2 regions of the Methylophaga frappieri genome follow, and region 1 is predicted to be linked to the other one. Evidence: predicted binding sites of a transcription regulator. Region 1 holds the regulator's gene; the other holds the start of a gene.

Region 1 (6,450 bases):
GTGGGGTGCCATGTTGTCTTTAAACTGTAATAATTGGCGGAATTTTTACGGCAAACGGGTGACGTGTGGAAATTAAAACCATTCACAAGATCGAAAAACAGGCCTACAAAAAAAGTCATGCGGAAATAACCAGAATTGGCGCGGCCTTATTCTTTTTGGCAGCAGTACTGGCGTTCAGCTTTGCGACCAGTGGTGGTGTTCCTAATAATCTGTTTCTTGCCATTGCTGCGGTGTTTGGTGCCTATATGGCAATGAATATTGGGGCCAATGATGTGGCCAACAATGTGGGGCCAGCGGTCGGTTCCCGTGCGTTAACGATGGGGGGGGCCATTCTGATAGCGATGGTTTTTGAGGCGTCAGGGGCATTTATCGCCGGTGGTGAAGTGGTCTCAACCATTAAAAACGGCATTATTGATATCGAAGGCTTTGGTCAAAATACCGATGAGTTTGTCTGGGCTATGATGGCGGCTTTATTGGCTGCCGCATTGTGGTTAAATTTGGCCACTTTTGCTGGTGCACCTGTTTCTACCACCCACTCAATTGTTGGCGGTGTCATGGGGGCGGGGATTGCGGCTGCCGGCTTTACTATCGTTGACTGGGGAACCATGATCGCGATTGTCAGCTCATGGATTGTCTCGCCACTGATGGGCGGATTGATAGCGGCGGGCTTTTTGCTGGCGATAAAAAAAACCATCATTTTTCGTGACGATAAAATCGGTGCGTCCCATAAATGGGTCCCGGTTTATGTTGCCGTGATGGCCTGGGCTTTCGTGACTTATTTGATTTTAAAAGGCTTATCGAAAGTCTGGGGGAGTTTTGTTGGGGCATTGAACTGGTTGCCGCTGGTCAGTATTGAGGCGAGCAGTAAACCGGGGTTTGTTGGCGCCGCGCTGGCGGGATTGGTTGCGGCGGTACTGGTTTTTGCCTTGGTGAAACGTAACATTCGCCATAAATTGCCGCAGATGAATAATGATCGACACAGTGTTAATACGTTATTTACCATTCCCTTGATTTTCGCCGCTGCCTTACTGAGTTTTGCTCATGGCGCCAACGATGTGGCGAATGCAATCGGGCCACTGGCTGCGATTAATGATGCCATTATGACCGGTGGCATTTCGGCCGAGACTGGTATCCCCTTTTGGGTTATGGCCGTGGGGGCACTGGGTATTGCCTTGGGATTAGGTCTTTATGGGCCACGTCTGATTCGGACCGTGGGAGGGGAGATCACCGAGCTGGATCAAATGCGTGCGTATGCCATTGCCATGGCTGCCGCGATGACAGTGATTATTGCCAGTCAGTTGGGTTTGCCAATCTCTACCACACACGTCGCCATTGGTGGCGTATTTGGCGTGGGGTTTCTCCGCGAGTGGCTAGATGATTCCAATAAGCTGGAAAATACGATTCGTCAGGAAAAAACCGATCTGAAAGATGAAAAAAAGCAACTCAATGCATTACGTAAGGAGCTGAAAAGTCTGCAAAGCAAAAGCGGCAAGAGTGTCGATGAATATCAGCGTATTACAGAACTATACCGGCTGATTGATGAAGAGGAAGAGGCCATCAAAAAAGCCAAAAAGGTGTTGAAGAAAGAACAGAAAACGTTGTTTGTTAAACGTGATATGGTGAAAAAAATCGTCACGGCATGGGTGATTACCGTGCCATCTGCAGCCGTTATTGCGGCGATGGTGTTTTACATGATTCGCGGCATTATGGTTTAAGTCGCATCGTCATCCCATGTCATTATCTGACGAAACAAGATAACGCTTAACCCGTTTAAAAATGACGATTTTATGACAGAGTACACATAAAGACTGGGTGGTTTGCCGTCTTGTTATCAAATTGTCATATTTGCTCGGTAAGCTTTGCCCAAACCCTAATATTAGGATGGACTATATATGGCAACGACCGTCTTGCTGGTTGAGGATGATGCAGCGATCCGAGATATGCTCAGTTTTAGCCTCAAGCAGGCAGGTTTTAATTGCGAACCCACGCGAGATGCTGAGCAGGGCCTGGAATGGCTGAAAAATCAGCAACCCGACATGATTCTGTTGGACTGGATGCTGCCAGGTATTGATGGTATTGAGTTTATCCGTCGGCTGCGGGCGAATGAATTCTGGTCATCGATCCCTGTCATTATGCTGACCGCTAAAGGTGAAAGCGAAGATATGGTCAAAGGCCTGAGTGTTGGGGCTGATGACTATATTAATAAGCCATTTTCGCCACCAGAGCTGGTCGCTCGGATTAAAGCTGTGTTGCGCCGCTGTCGTACCCCAGATGATGATGGACAGAAATTACAATCAGGCACCCTGGTGCTGGATACAAAAAGCCACCGCGTCACGGTGAATAGCTCGCGAGTCGACTTGGGGCCAACCGAGTTTCGGCTATTGCACTTTTTCATGAAAAATCCTGACCGGGCATATAATCGTTCTCAATTACTGGATTTTGTCTGGGGCGATACGGTTTATATTGAAGAGCGCACGGTTGATGTTCATATTCGCCGGTTACGCAAGGCGCTCGAACCCACGGAACATGATGCGCTGATACAAACCGTGCGTGGTGTGGGCTACCGTTTTTCTGCCGATTAAGCGAGCCACGTTAGGATGTCATGGGATTACTGGCGCCTGATCACGCTGATCAGTCTAGCGGGTTTTTTGGGGCTGATTTTGGGTCACATGATGACCTTTTTATTTCTGGCCACCCTGGTTTATTTGCTCTGGCTGCAAGCCAAATGGCATAAACTCCTGAAGTGGTTACAAAAGCCAAAGAAAAACCTGCCACCGTCGAGTGAAGGAGTGATTGACGAAGTCTGTCGCAGTATTGAGCGAATGCGTGGCCAAAGTAGCAGCCGCAAAAAAAAGCTCGCAGCTTATTTGAAACGGTTTCAAAATGCGTCTGCTGCCTTACCCGATGCTATTGTTGTGCTAGGCGAGTTTGGCCAAGTGGATTGGGCCAATCAATCCGCTCGCCTGCTATTGGGTATTCACTGGCCGCGTGATGCGGGAGTGCGGGTAAATAACCTGATTCGAGATCCGGCTTTCCAGCAATTGCTGGATGATCCGCAAAATCAAAATGGCCTTGCCAATGTCGTCTCACCGGAAAATCCGGTCATGCAATTAGAGCTGAAGCTGGTCAATTATTCGAACAAAGATCGCTTACTGATCGCGCGAGATATTACGCAAACGATTAAGTTGCAACGTATGCGGCGTGACTTTGTCGCCAATGTTTCACACGAGTTACGCACGCCATTGACGGTGTTGCGAGGTTATCTGGAGAGCTTTACAGTAGAAAGTGAGCCAGAAATGTGGCGACAAGCATTGCCGGTGATGCAGGGACAGACCCAGCGAATGCATTACATGATTAAGGATTTGCTGGCACTGTCTCAACTGGAAACCGGTGAAAAACCGTTACAGCAGCGCCCAACCGATGTGGCCAAATTATTAAGCAGTATTGTTGCTGATGCCCAGCGACTAGAACATTTTCGAAACCATCAGATTACGCTGCACTGTGACTCTAAAAAGTGGTTGCTAGCCGATACCGATGAACTCCGAAGTGCGGTGTCCAACCTGGTATATAACGCGGTCAAGTACACCCCGGCAGAGACTGCTATCACAGTGCGTTGGTCAGTTGAGAATGCTGGCGGCATTATTGAAGTACAGGATGCAGGTGAGGGCATTGCCCAACATCATTTAGAAAGACTCACAGAACGTTTTTATCGAGTTGATAGTGGTCGTGCCCGGGAAACGGGGGGGACTGGATTGGGGCTGGCTATCGTCAAACACGTTTTACAACGACATCAAGCCGAATTGGTCATTGATAGTGAATTGGGGGTGGGAACCCGTTTTCGCTGTGTGTTCACTAATAATAGTTTGATGGACAAAATCGATGTGTAGCGGCGTTAGGCCGGTTACCGGTGCATGTCATAAAATTGAAATATAGATTTCATACCCTTGTCACAGTTTGTCGTGATACTGCCTCAGGAGTTCAGCGTAGACAGCGTTGAAACGTTTTCATTTAACCTAGGGAGTTCAACCCAGTATGTTCACCAAAAAAATCGCTCGGCTCGGCGCGGCGCTGGCAATGGCTTTTTCTGCGACCACCTTTGCAGATGTTGATCCCAATTTGCCGACCTACGAAAAAACCAGTGGCGTTTCTGGCAGTTTGTCCAGTGTGGGCTCCGATACACTGGCTAATCTGATGACCTTATGGGCAGAAGAATTCAAACGTGAATACCCAAATGTGACCATTCAGATTCAGGCGGCTGGTTCATCAACGGCACCTCCTGCCTTGACTGAAGGTACTTCAAATGTTGGTCCAATGAGCCGTAAGATGAAAGATGGCGAGGAAGCGGCGTTTGAAAAGAAATATGGATACAAACCAACGGCGATTCCAGTTGCTATCGATGCACTTGCTGTGTTCGCGCACAAAGATAACCCCATTGAAGGGCTGACGATGGCGCAGGTCGATGCCATTTTTTCAGCGACGCGCAAATGTGGTTATAACGAAGATATTACCAACTGGTCACAAGTAGGTGTGGCGGATCTAGGTAGTATTCAGTTGTACGGGCGTAATTCTGTGTCGGGCACTTACGGTTACTTCAAAGACAATGCATTATGCAAAGGTGACTTTAAAAACAGTGTCAATGAGCAACCCGGCTCGGCGTCAGTCGTGCAAGGTGTCACCAAGTCTCCAAACGGTATTGGTTACTCCGGCATTGGCTACAAAACCTCAGGCGTTAAAACTGTCCCGTTAGCCAAAGAAGCGGGCCAGCCATTTATTGACGCGACCGCAGAAAATGCCGCAGATGGTTCATTCCCGCTGTCACGTTTTCTTTGGGTCTATGTTAATAAAGCCCCTAACGAAGGTATGTCACCTATTGACCGTGAATTCATGAAAATGATTCTGTCAAAAGTGGGCCAGGAAGTGGTGGTGAAAGACGGTTACGTTCCTTTGCCAGAAAAAGTCGCTAAAAAATATCGCGATATGCTGAAATAGATCATAGATAACCGGTGCCCCGCCCGAGCTTCGCTTGGGCGGGGTATTTTATTCCGGGTCAGTGTTAAGGTATTTGCTGGTTCAGATGCCTTAGCAGTGTCCTGGCTGCCCCCATAGGCAAGTTAGCTTTAATTTGAGTGATTATCGTCTTATGTCGCAAAAAACAATGTCAGACAGCATCTTGCCTGCGCCAGATTCATCGGTCGCACGGCGTCGCCGACACTACCGTCAATTAAAAGATCGACTGGCAAAATGGATGGTCACCTCGGGTGGTCTGATGGTGATTGTGGCCATCGTATTGATTTTCTTTTACTTACTGTATGTGGTGATCCCACTGTTTGGTGGCGCTGATGTGCGTTCAGAGCAGCAGTTTACACAACCTGCCGATAACTACAGTCACTTGACCCTTGATGAATATAATGAAGTCGCCTTATCGCTGACGATGAATGGTGAACTTCGTTTTTTTGATGCCCATAGTGGGGCGTTGCTGCAAAGTCCTGAATTACCTCTCCCTGAGAATGCCACGATAGTCAGCTTCGCTGCAGGCAGTCAGCATACCGGTGTATTTAGCTATGGCTTTAGTGATGGTCAGGCTTTGTTGTTTCAGGAAGCATTCAATATCAGCTACCCGGAGGGCACAACACGGCTGATCTCACCCGAAATTCGTTATCCACTAGGCGACACCCCGGTTTCTGTGGATCCGGCTGGGCAGGCGCTGTCAATTTTAACGGCGCAATATGCCGATGATATGGCCACCTTTGCGGCGCTGACTGCAGATGGTCGTCTGGTGCTGACTCGTGTAAAAAAAGCGGTTAATTTTCTCGACGAAACCCAGTTTGATTTGGACACCGAGCAATGGATGCTGGCCACTGACAGCAGCGCGCCGGTGGCCGACCTGAAGATGGATGTGGATCAGCGCGAACTCTATGTCATATACGAAAACGGTGATATTGCCTTCTTTGATATTCAGCGTCAGGAACAGAGTCGTCTGGTTGATCGGGTTAACGCCGTACCAGAAGGCGTGAAGGTGACCGCGACCGAGTTTCTGGCAGGGGGGATTTCGCTGATCGTAGGTCGTAGTGACGGGCAGATCGATCAGTGGTTTCCGGTACGTGATGATGATAATCAGTACAGCCTGAAACGAATTCGCAGCTTCCACGAACAGCAGGCTGCGATTCACAAAATTGAGGTTGAGCAGAGCCGTAAAGGCTTTATGGCGCTTGATGCTGATGGCCGGTTAGGTGTTTATCACACGACAGCCCATCGCACGTTATTGGTTATGGATGCTCTGGATAATGCCGATGCTGTGATAGCTATTTCGCCACGTGCCAATGGCTTACTCAGTCTTGACCGCAGTGGTAGTGCTCGTTTTTTTGAGGTGGATAATGAGCATCCGGAAATATCCTGGCATTCATTGTGGGAAAAGGTCTGGTACGAGAGTCGCAGTGAGCCTGAATACCT
Region 2 (6,450 bases), 890 kb from region 1:
GTTCCACTACTGCCGCGTAGGGGATTGTCGACTGTAATCCGTTCTTGAGCATTTTGGGAGGATGCGAAATCATGACCCGATGGAGCGATCGCCGACGATCAACCATATTAAAAAAAGGCCGAAGCCGTTTGGGTTTGAGCTTGTGCTGTTTGAAAAAGTCGCGTGTTTGCTCAAAAGTACGCAGTGACAAGTGGGTTGGTATTAGCGGCATGTACAACACATCCGCCGTATCAAATATTTGTTCACTTAATGTCGAAAAGCTCGGCGGACAATCCAGAATTATCAGAGCATAACGCTCACTGAATGGCGCCAGTAATTTGTCTACCGCATTTTGCTTATCTGTGATGTCTGACAATAAGACATCAAATTCACGAAAAGAAAAATCGGCAGGGATAATATCCAGATTAGGATAATCGGTAGCCTTGACCAGTTCACCTATTGCCGTTTTACCTGCCAGGACTTTCTTGGGTTCACTTTTAGATTTTGCTTTACGGTGCAGCAACCAGCTTGCGGCACCTTGCGGATCAAGATCCCAGAGCAATGTTGGAATGCCATCCTGCGCCGCATGCCATGCGATATTCACGGCAGAGGTCGTTTTACCTACACCGCCCTTGAGATTAAAAAAAGCCAGCTTATTCATTAAAATTGGGCGGCCATTTGCTCCAGCAAGCGTGACTGCGCTGCAATTTTTTCACCATCCTCTGGAGTATCTGCACGTTTATAACGACCATCTTGCGATAAGATCCATGCTTGACTGTTATCGGCCAGATAGAGCAGCAGATCCTCAATGATGCGTTGCCGTAATTTGTTTGACTCAACGGGAAAAGCCGTTTCCACACGGCGCAGCAAATTTCGTTTCATCAAATCTGCACTGGCACACCAGACTTCAGGCTGGCCATCATTTTCAAAATAATAAACACGCGTATGCTCAAGAAAACGACCAATAATACTGCGCACGTGAATATTATCAGAAATACCTTCAACCCCAGGTTTGAGAGTACAAATACCACGCACAATCAGATCAACCCTCACACCAGCCATCGATGCCCGGTAAAACGCTTGTACCATTTCAGGTTCTACCACCGAGTTTACCTTGATGATAATTCGGGCTGGTTTGCCTTGAATCGCATGGTCAATTTCTCGATCAATTTTATTCAACAGTCTTTCATGCAGTGTGAAAGGGGCATGCAGTAACTTGTGCATGCCCGGCACCTTACCCAAGCTGGTCAGTTGAATAAATAAATTATTCACATCTTCACCGATCTGCTTATCCGACGTTAACAGGCCGTAATCGGTATATACTCGCGAAGTGCTACGATGATAATTACCGGTACCAAGGTGCACATAACGGCGTAACTTATTGTTTTCTCTGCGTAATATCAACAACATTTTGGCATGTGTTTTGTAGCCAACAATGCCGTAAACCACATGGGCGCCGGCTTCCTGCAATTTGGCAGCCAATGCCACATTGGCTTCTTCATCAAAGCGGGCGCGTAGCTCTACCACTACCGTCACTTCCTTGCCAGCATGTGCCGCAGCCACTAATGCATCAACAATTGGTGAACTGGCGCCGGTTCGATAAAGCGTTTGTTTAATTGCCAGAACGCTACTATCTGCCGCCGCCTGTTTGATTAAATCCACAATCGGGCCGAAAGATTCAAAGGGGTGATGCAGCAAATGATCATGTTTTTTGATGCTGGCAAACAAGTCCGCATCTGATGTCATGCCTCTGGCACGACCTTGTGTGAACGGTTTGAACTTCATATCCGGGCGTTCAACCAGCGAGTGCAATGCCTGAATACGACTCAAGTTAACCGGCCCATTGACCAGGTAGACGTTATCCTGATGCATCCCACATTGTTCACGCAGGAAATTTACCATGTCTTCCGGGCAGTTATGCGCAATTTCCAGACGAACCTCATCACCATAATTGCGATGGGTTAATTCATCCGCAATGGTGGCCAGCAAGTCACTGGTTTCTTCAGTATCAATGGCTAAATCACTATTGCGGGTAACCCGAAACTGATAGCAGCCCTTGACCTTCATGCCAAAGAATAAATCCTCAGCAAACGCGTGAATAATGGATGACAAAAAGACAAAGTGATACTGGCCGGAATCACTTAACTCTGCCGGTAGTTGGATCACGCGTGGCAGCGCGCGCGGTGCCTGCAAAATCGCATACCCTCGATCCCGTCCAAAGGCGTCTTTGCCGACCAATGACACAATGAAATTCAAGCTTTTATTAAGTAAGCGTGGGAAAGGGTGGGCAGAATCGAGTCCGATTGGACTCAAGATTGGCAAAATTTCTTCCTGAAAATATTTTTCCAGCCACGCATTATGTTGTTCCGTCCACATTGCCCGGGGCAGTACGCGAATGCCTTGAACTTCCAGTTCCGGAAGTAGCACTTCATTCAATACCGTGTACTGCTCTTCAACAAGCTCATGGGCACGTGCACTGATTAGCCTCAATACTTCCTGCGCACTGATTTGATCCGCCTCAAGGTAAGGATCGCCAATTTCCAGTTGCTGAATCAGGCCGGCAACTCGAACTTCAAAAAATTCATCCAGATTGGTACTGGAAATACACAAATAGTTGAGCCGCTCCAGCAAAGGCACATTCGGATCAAGTGCTTGCTGCAAAACCCGCCAGTTAAATTCCAGCAAACTGATTTCGCGGTTCAAGAATAGTTCGGGGCTACTTAAATCAATTGAATTTTCCATGTGGAGAAGTCTAAGATCCTTTAATGACAGATTTGTGACGACCTACCATTTGGTGTTGTCGAATAGGAATATCTGCTATCTTGTGCAAGCTGGTTTCGGGGTGCAGCCAAATCATCCGGACATCATAACGCGGCGTATTGAATGAACACCACGAATCCAAGCAATGCCAAATGTGAAAGAGTCTTTGCCATGTCCGCCCAGCATAAAACATCCACCGAATTCTGGAAACATAAACGTCTGAGCCAAATGAGCCACGATGAGTGGGAATCCTTGTGTGATGGCTGCGGTCGCTGTTGCTTACAAAAGCTGGAAGATGAGCAAGATGGTCGAATGTATTACACGCGTGCGGCGTGTAATTTGCTCGATATTGATACCTGCCGCTGCAGTGATTATCCAAATCGTCAACAACGGGTGCCAGAATGCATTGAACTTGGTATCGCCAATGCCCATTATTTCGATTGGTTGCCGGATACCTGCGCTTATCGTTTGCTAGCAGAAGGCGAGCCTTTACCAAATTGGCACCCGTTAGTCAGTGGCGATCCACAATCCGTGGTCAGAGCGGGGATTTCGATTCGAGATGTAGCGATTCCTGAACATCAAGTTGACGATATTACCGAAGAGGTCATTGCCCTTCGTAAACCCCATTACCCGCATGACACCTGAACAAAGCCGTGACTTTACGGCACGCCTAGAAGCGGCCGCGATCTTTCTGCTCGAACGAGAAATTTTCAGAAAACCGGATGATCTAGCCCGCCGCTTTGGGCTGCCGGTACCCGTAGTTCGCTATTGGTGGCGGCAAACAGATCAGACCACGCAACCTGTCATTCAAGACCAGCTTTCAGCCCGTGATGTCAAAGCAATTCGCAAAGCACATCAAACGTTGGAAGGCTGGGAAAAAGTAAAACGCTATCGTCCCGCTTGCGGAGCACGTTTACCCGGTGGCAAACTCTGTAAACGCAGCGTGGCAATTCGACCACCTGAAGCTTGGGGAATGGGGGCGCTCGCCGATAGATGCCGATTACATGGTGGATTGGCAAAGCGTCTGCGTAAAAAAGAGTGCAATGAAGCCGATGAGGAATCCTGAATCGCCATTTTTTGGTAAAGGGGCTTTATGCTGGAAACAACCGAATTATTCTGCATTATTCTCCGTCACTGTGCTGAAGGGGATTCGGGCACATTATTTTTAACTACAACTGATAATAAGGCATGTCATGTCGTCTTTGATAAGGGCCGAATTGTGGCTATGTCCTGCGGTACCACCAGAGGTGCGGACGTCGCCGATATGCTGCCAAAGCTGACTATTCAGGCCTGTCAATTTAATAGTGCATTACAAATGCCTCTCAGCAGCCGGGCTAACATCGCAGCGGAGCAAGATATTTTTAGTCGTCTCGGTATTCGACGTCAGCCCATTGATGCTCCCCAGCCTGAAATGCAACAACGTGTTTATCGGGGTCAGAAGTTTGCCGTCGCTATCGATACCAAGCCACAACCAGATTCCAGTCTTAAGCCAGCAACAAAAAGCAAACGGATTTATCGTGGTCAAGTTATTCAAGATGATTGAATGCACTGTGATTTCTCTGAAAAATCGTTACACTGTGCGCCCTGACAAACGGGTTTCATTGAGCATATGATGGTAGACAACAGCACGACTTTTAACCAAAATTTATTTTCTTTTCTGGACGCGTCCCCAACGCCTTTTCACGCCGTCCAGTCACTGGTCGCTGAATTAGGCAAGCAAGGCTTTAAACCTTTATCGGAACAAGCCGCTTGGGGAACGCTGGCTGCCGGGCGTTACTACATCATCCGCAATGGCTCTTCACTCATCGCGTTCACGTTGCCTGAAGCGTGTAATCTGGCAGAGCAGGGGGTGCGGTTATTGGGCGCACATACCGACAGTCCTTGCCTGAAAGTCAAACCCCGTCCAGAAAATGTTAGCCAACAACTTTGGCAGCTTGGCGTAGAAGTCTATGGCGGTGCTTTATTGAATCCTTGGTTTGATCGTGATTTATCAATGGCTGGGCGGGTCAGTTATCTCGATCAAAAGGGCCAGTTACAACACGTTCTGATCAATTTCCAGAAACCACTGGCGGTCATACCGAGCCTGGCAATTCATTTGGACAGGGAGGCGAATCAAAACCGGAGTATTAATCCACAGCAACACTTGCCGCCAATTATTATGCATACGGAGCCGGGCGAGCAGCCTGATTTTCGTGCGTTGCTGGAACAACAAATCCGTACGGAACATGCGGATCATCCCATCGGCACAGTCATGGATTACGAAATTGCGTTGTACGATACCCAGCCAGCTGGCTTTACCGGTCTCAACAACGACTTTATCAGTGCCGCCCGGCTGGATAACCTGTTAAGTTGCTACACCGGTCTGCAAGCATTATTAACAGCATCAAATCGTCCTGCCATGCTGGTATGCAATGACCATGAAGAGGTTGGCAGTATGTCAGCATCTGGCGCACAGGGGAATTTCCTGCAATCGGTGTTACAGCGTTTAACTCAAACACCGGAGCAATACGCCCGGATGATCGCGAATTCCTGGCTGATCTCGGCGGATAATGCCCACGCAATTCATCCGAATTATGCTGATAGACATGATGCAGCACACGGTCCACTCCTGAACAGGGGGCCGGTCATCAAAACCAATGCTAATCAGCGTTATGCCACAAATAGTGAAACTGCGGCCATGTTTCGTCACCTTTGCCAGCAGGCTGACGTACCCGTTCAGGATTTTGTTGTTCGCACAGATATGGCCTGTGGCAGCACAATCGGCCCATTAACCGCCGGCCAAATCGGCATACGTACGATTGATATCGGTGTTCCCACTTTTGCCATGCATTCAATTCGAGAGTTAGCAGGCAGTCAAGATCCCTATTATCTCTATTCTGCACTTAACTACTTTTTTAATTAAATCATAAGGATAATTTAACTATGTCAGAATCAGTTGAAGAACTGACCGTCAGCTATCATGAGGGTGAGCTCATGACTGTTAAGGAGTTGGACAAGGTGGTACTTAGCAAAGGCGCTTGGACAACCATCCTGTTTCGCTATCAGGATCTGGATCGTAAAACGGGTGAATTCGGCCCCGATAAATACACCATTCGCCGCTATCAGAAACGTAACGGTGAATACGGCCAACGCTCAAAATTTAATATTTCCAGTCGCGATCAGGCACAACAAATCGTGACGGCTTTATCCGGTTGGCTAAACAACTAATTGGTATGTTAAGCAAAAGCCTGATCACCAATCTTCTTGCGCTATTGTTAATCGCTTTAGGCTGGTTCTTGCCGGCAGCCTGGCAGTTACCCGTGATGATGACAGGCTTATTTGCACTCGCTGGGGCAGTCACCAACTGGCTGGCTGTCCATATGTTATTCGAACGCGTCCCTGGATTATATGGTTCCGGGGTTATCATGCTGAAATTTGCGGCTTTTAGACAGGCGATTGCAGATCTGTTGATGCAGCAGTTCTTTTCTGAGGCTCATTTGTCCCGATTTAGCCGCACATTGCAGCTGGATCCGCAAACCATTGATTTCAAAAAGATCATTGAACATGCCGATTTAACACCTGCCTGGGACTCTCTAACCGAGACTATCAAGGCGTCGTCGTTTGGTGGCATGTTAACCATGTTCGGCGGGGAGCAGGCGTTGGCGCCGTTGAAACAGCCTTTTATTGATAAAATGCAATTGGCATTTATTGATATTGCGCAAAGTGATGCCG

Evidence for each region. Region 1 encodes PhoB, which activates phosphate uptake and scavenging genes when phosphate is short. Its sites were predicted from a motif close to GNNTGTCATAAAACTGTCANAT; they were not measured.
Region 2: ppk1 (polyphosphate kinase 1) is a predicted target of PhoB. The motif match lies at 2,743-2,764, and genes of this name have one in related genera.

Annotation. Positions count from the first base shown of each region.
Region 1 covers NC_017856.1:1,822,768-1,829,217, reverse strand. Annotated here, with positions in the region: gene Q7C_RS08760 (inorganic phosphate transporter) at 66-1,715, shown strand; gene phoB (phosphate regulon transcriptional regulator PhoB) at 1,893-2,582, shown strand; gene phoR (phosphate regulon sensor histidine kinase PhoR) at 2,598-3,887, shown strand; gene Q7C_RS08745 (PstS family phosphate ABC transporter substrate-binding protein) at 4,033-4,989, shown strand; gene Q7C_RS08740 (ABC transporter permease subunit) at 5,156-6,450, shown strand, end outside.
Region 2 covers NC_017856.1:16,267-22,716, reverse strand. Annotated here, with positions in the region: gene Q7C_RS00125 (ParA family protein) at 1-640, opposite strand, end outside; gene ppk1 (polyphosphate kinase 1) at 640-2,721, opposite strand; gene Q7C_RS00115 (YcgN family cysteine cluster protein) at 2,911-3,384, shown strand; gene Q7C_RS00110 (hypothetical protein) at 3,374-3,805, shown strand; gene Q7C_RS00105 (hypothetical protein) at 3,833-4,282, shown strand; gene Q7C_RS00100 (M18 family aminopeptidase) at 4,349-5,641, shown strand; gene Q7C_RS00095 (hypothetical protein) at 5,662-5,946, shown strand; gene Q7C_RS00090 (DUF445 domain-containing protein) at 5,931-6,450, shown strand, end outside.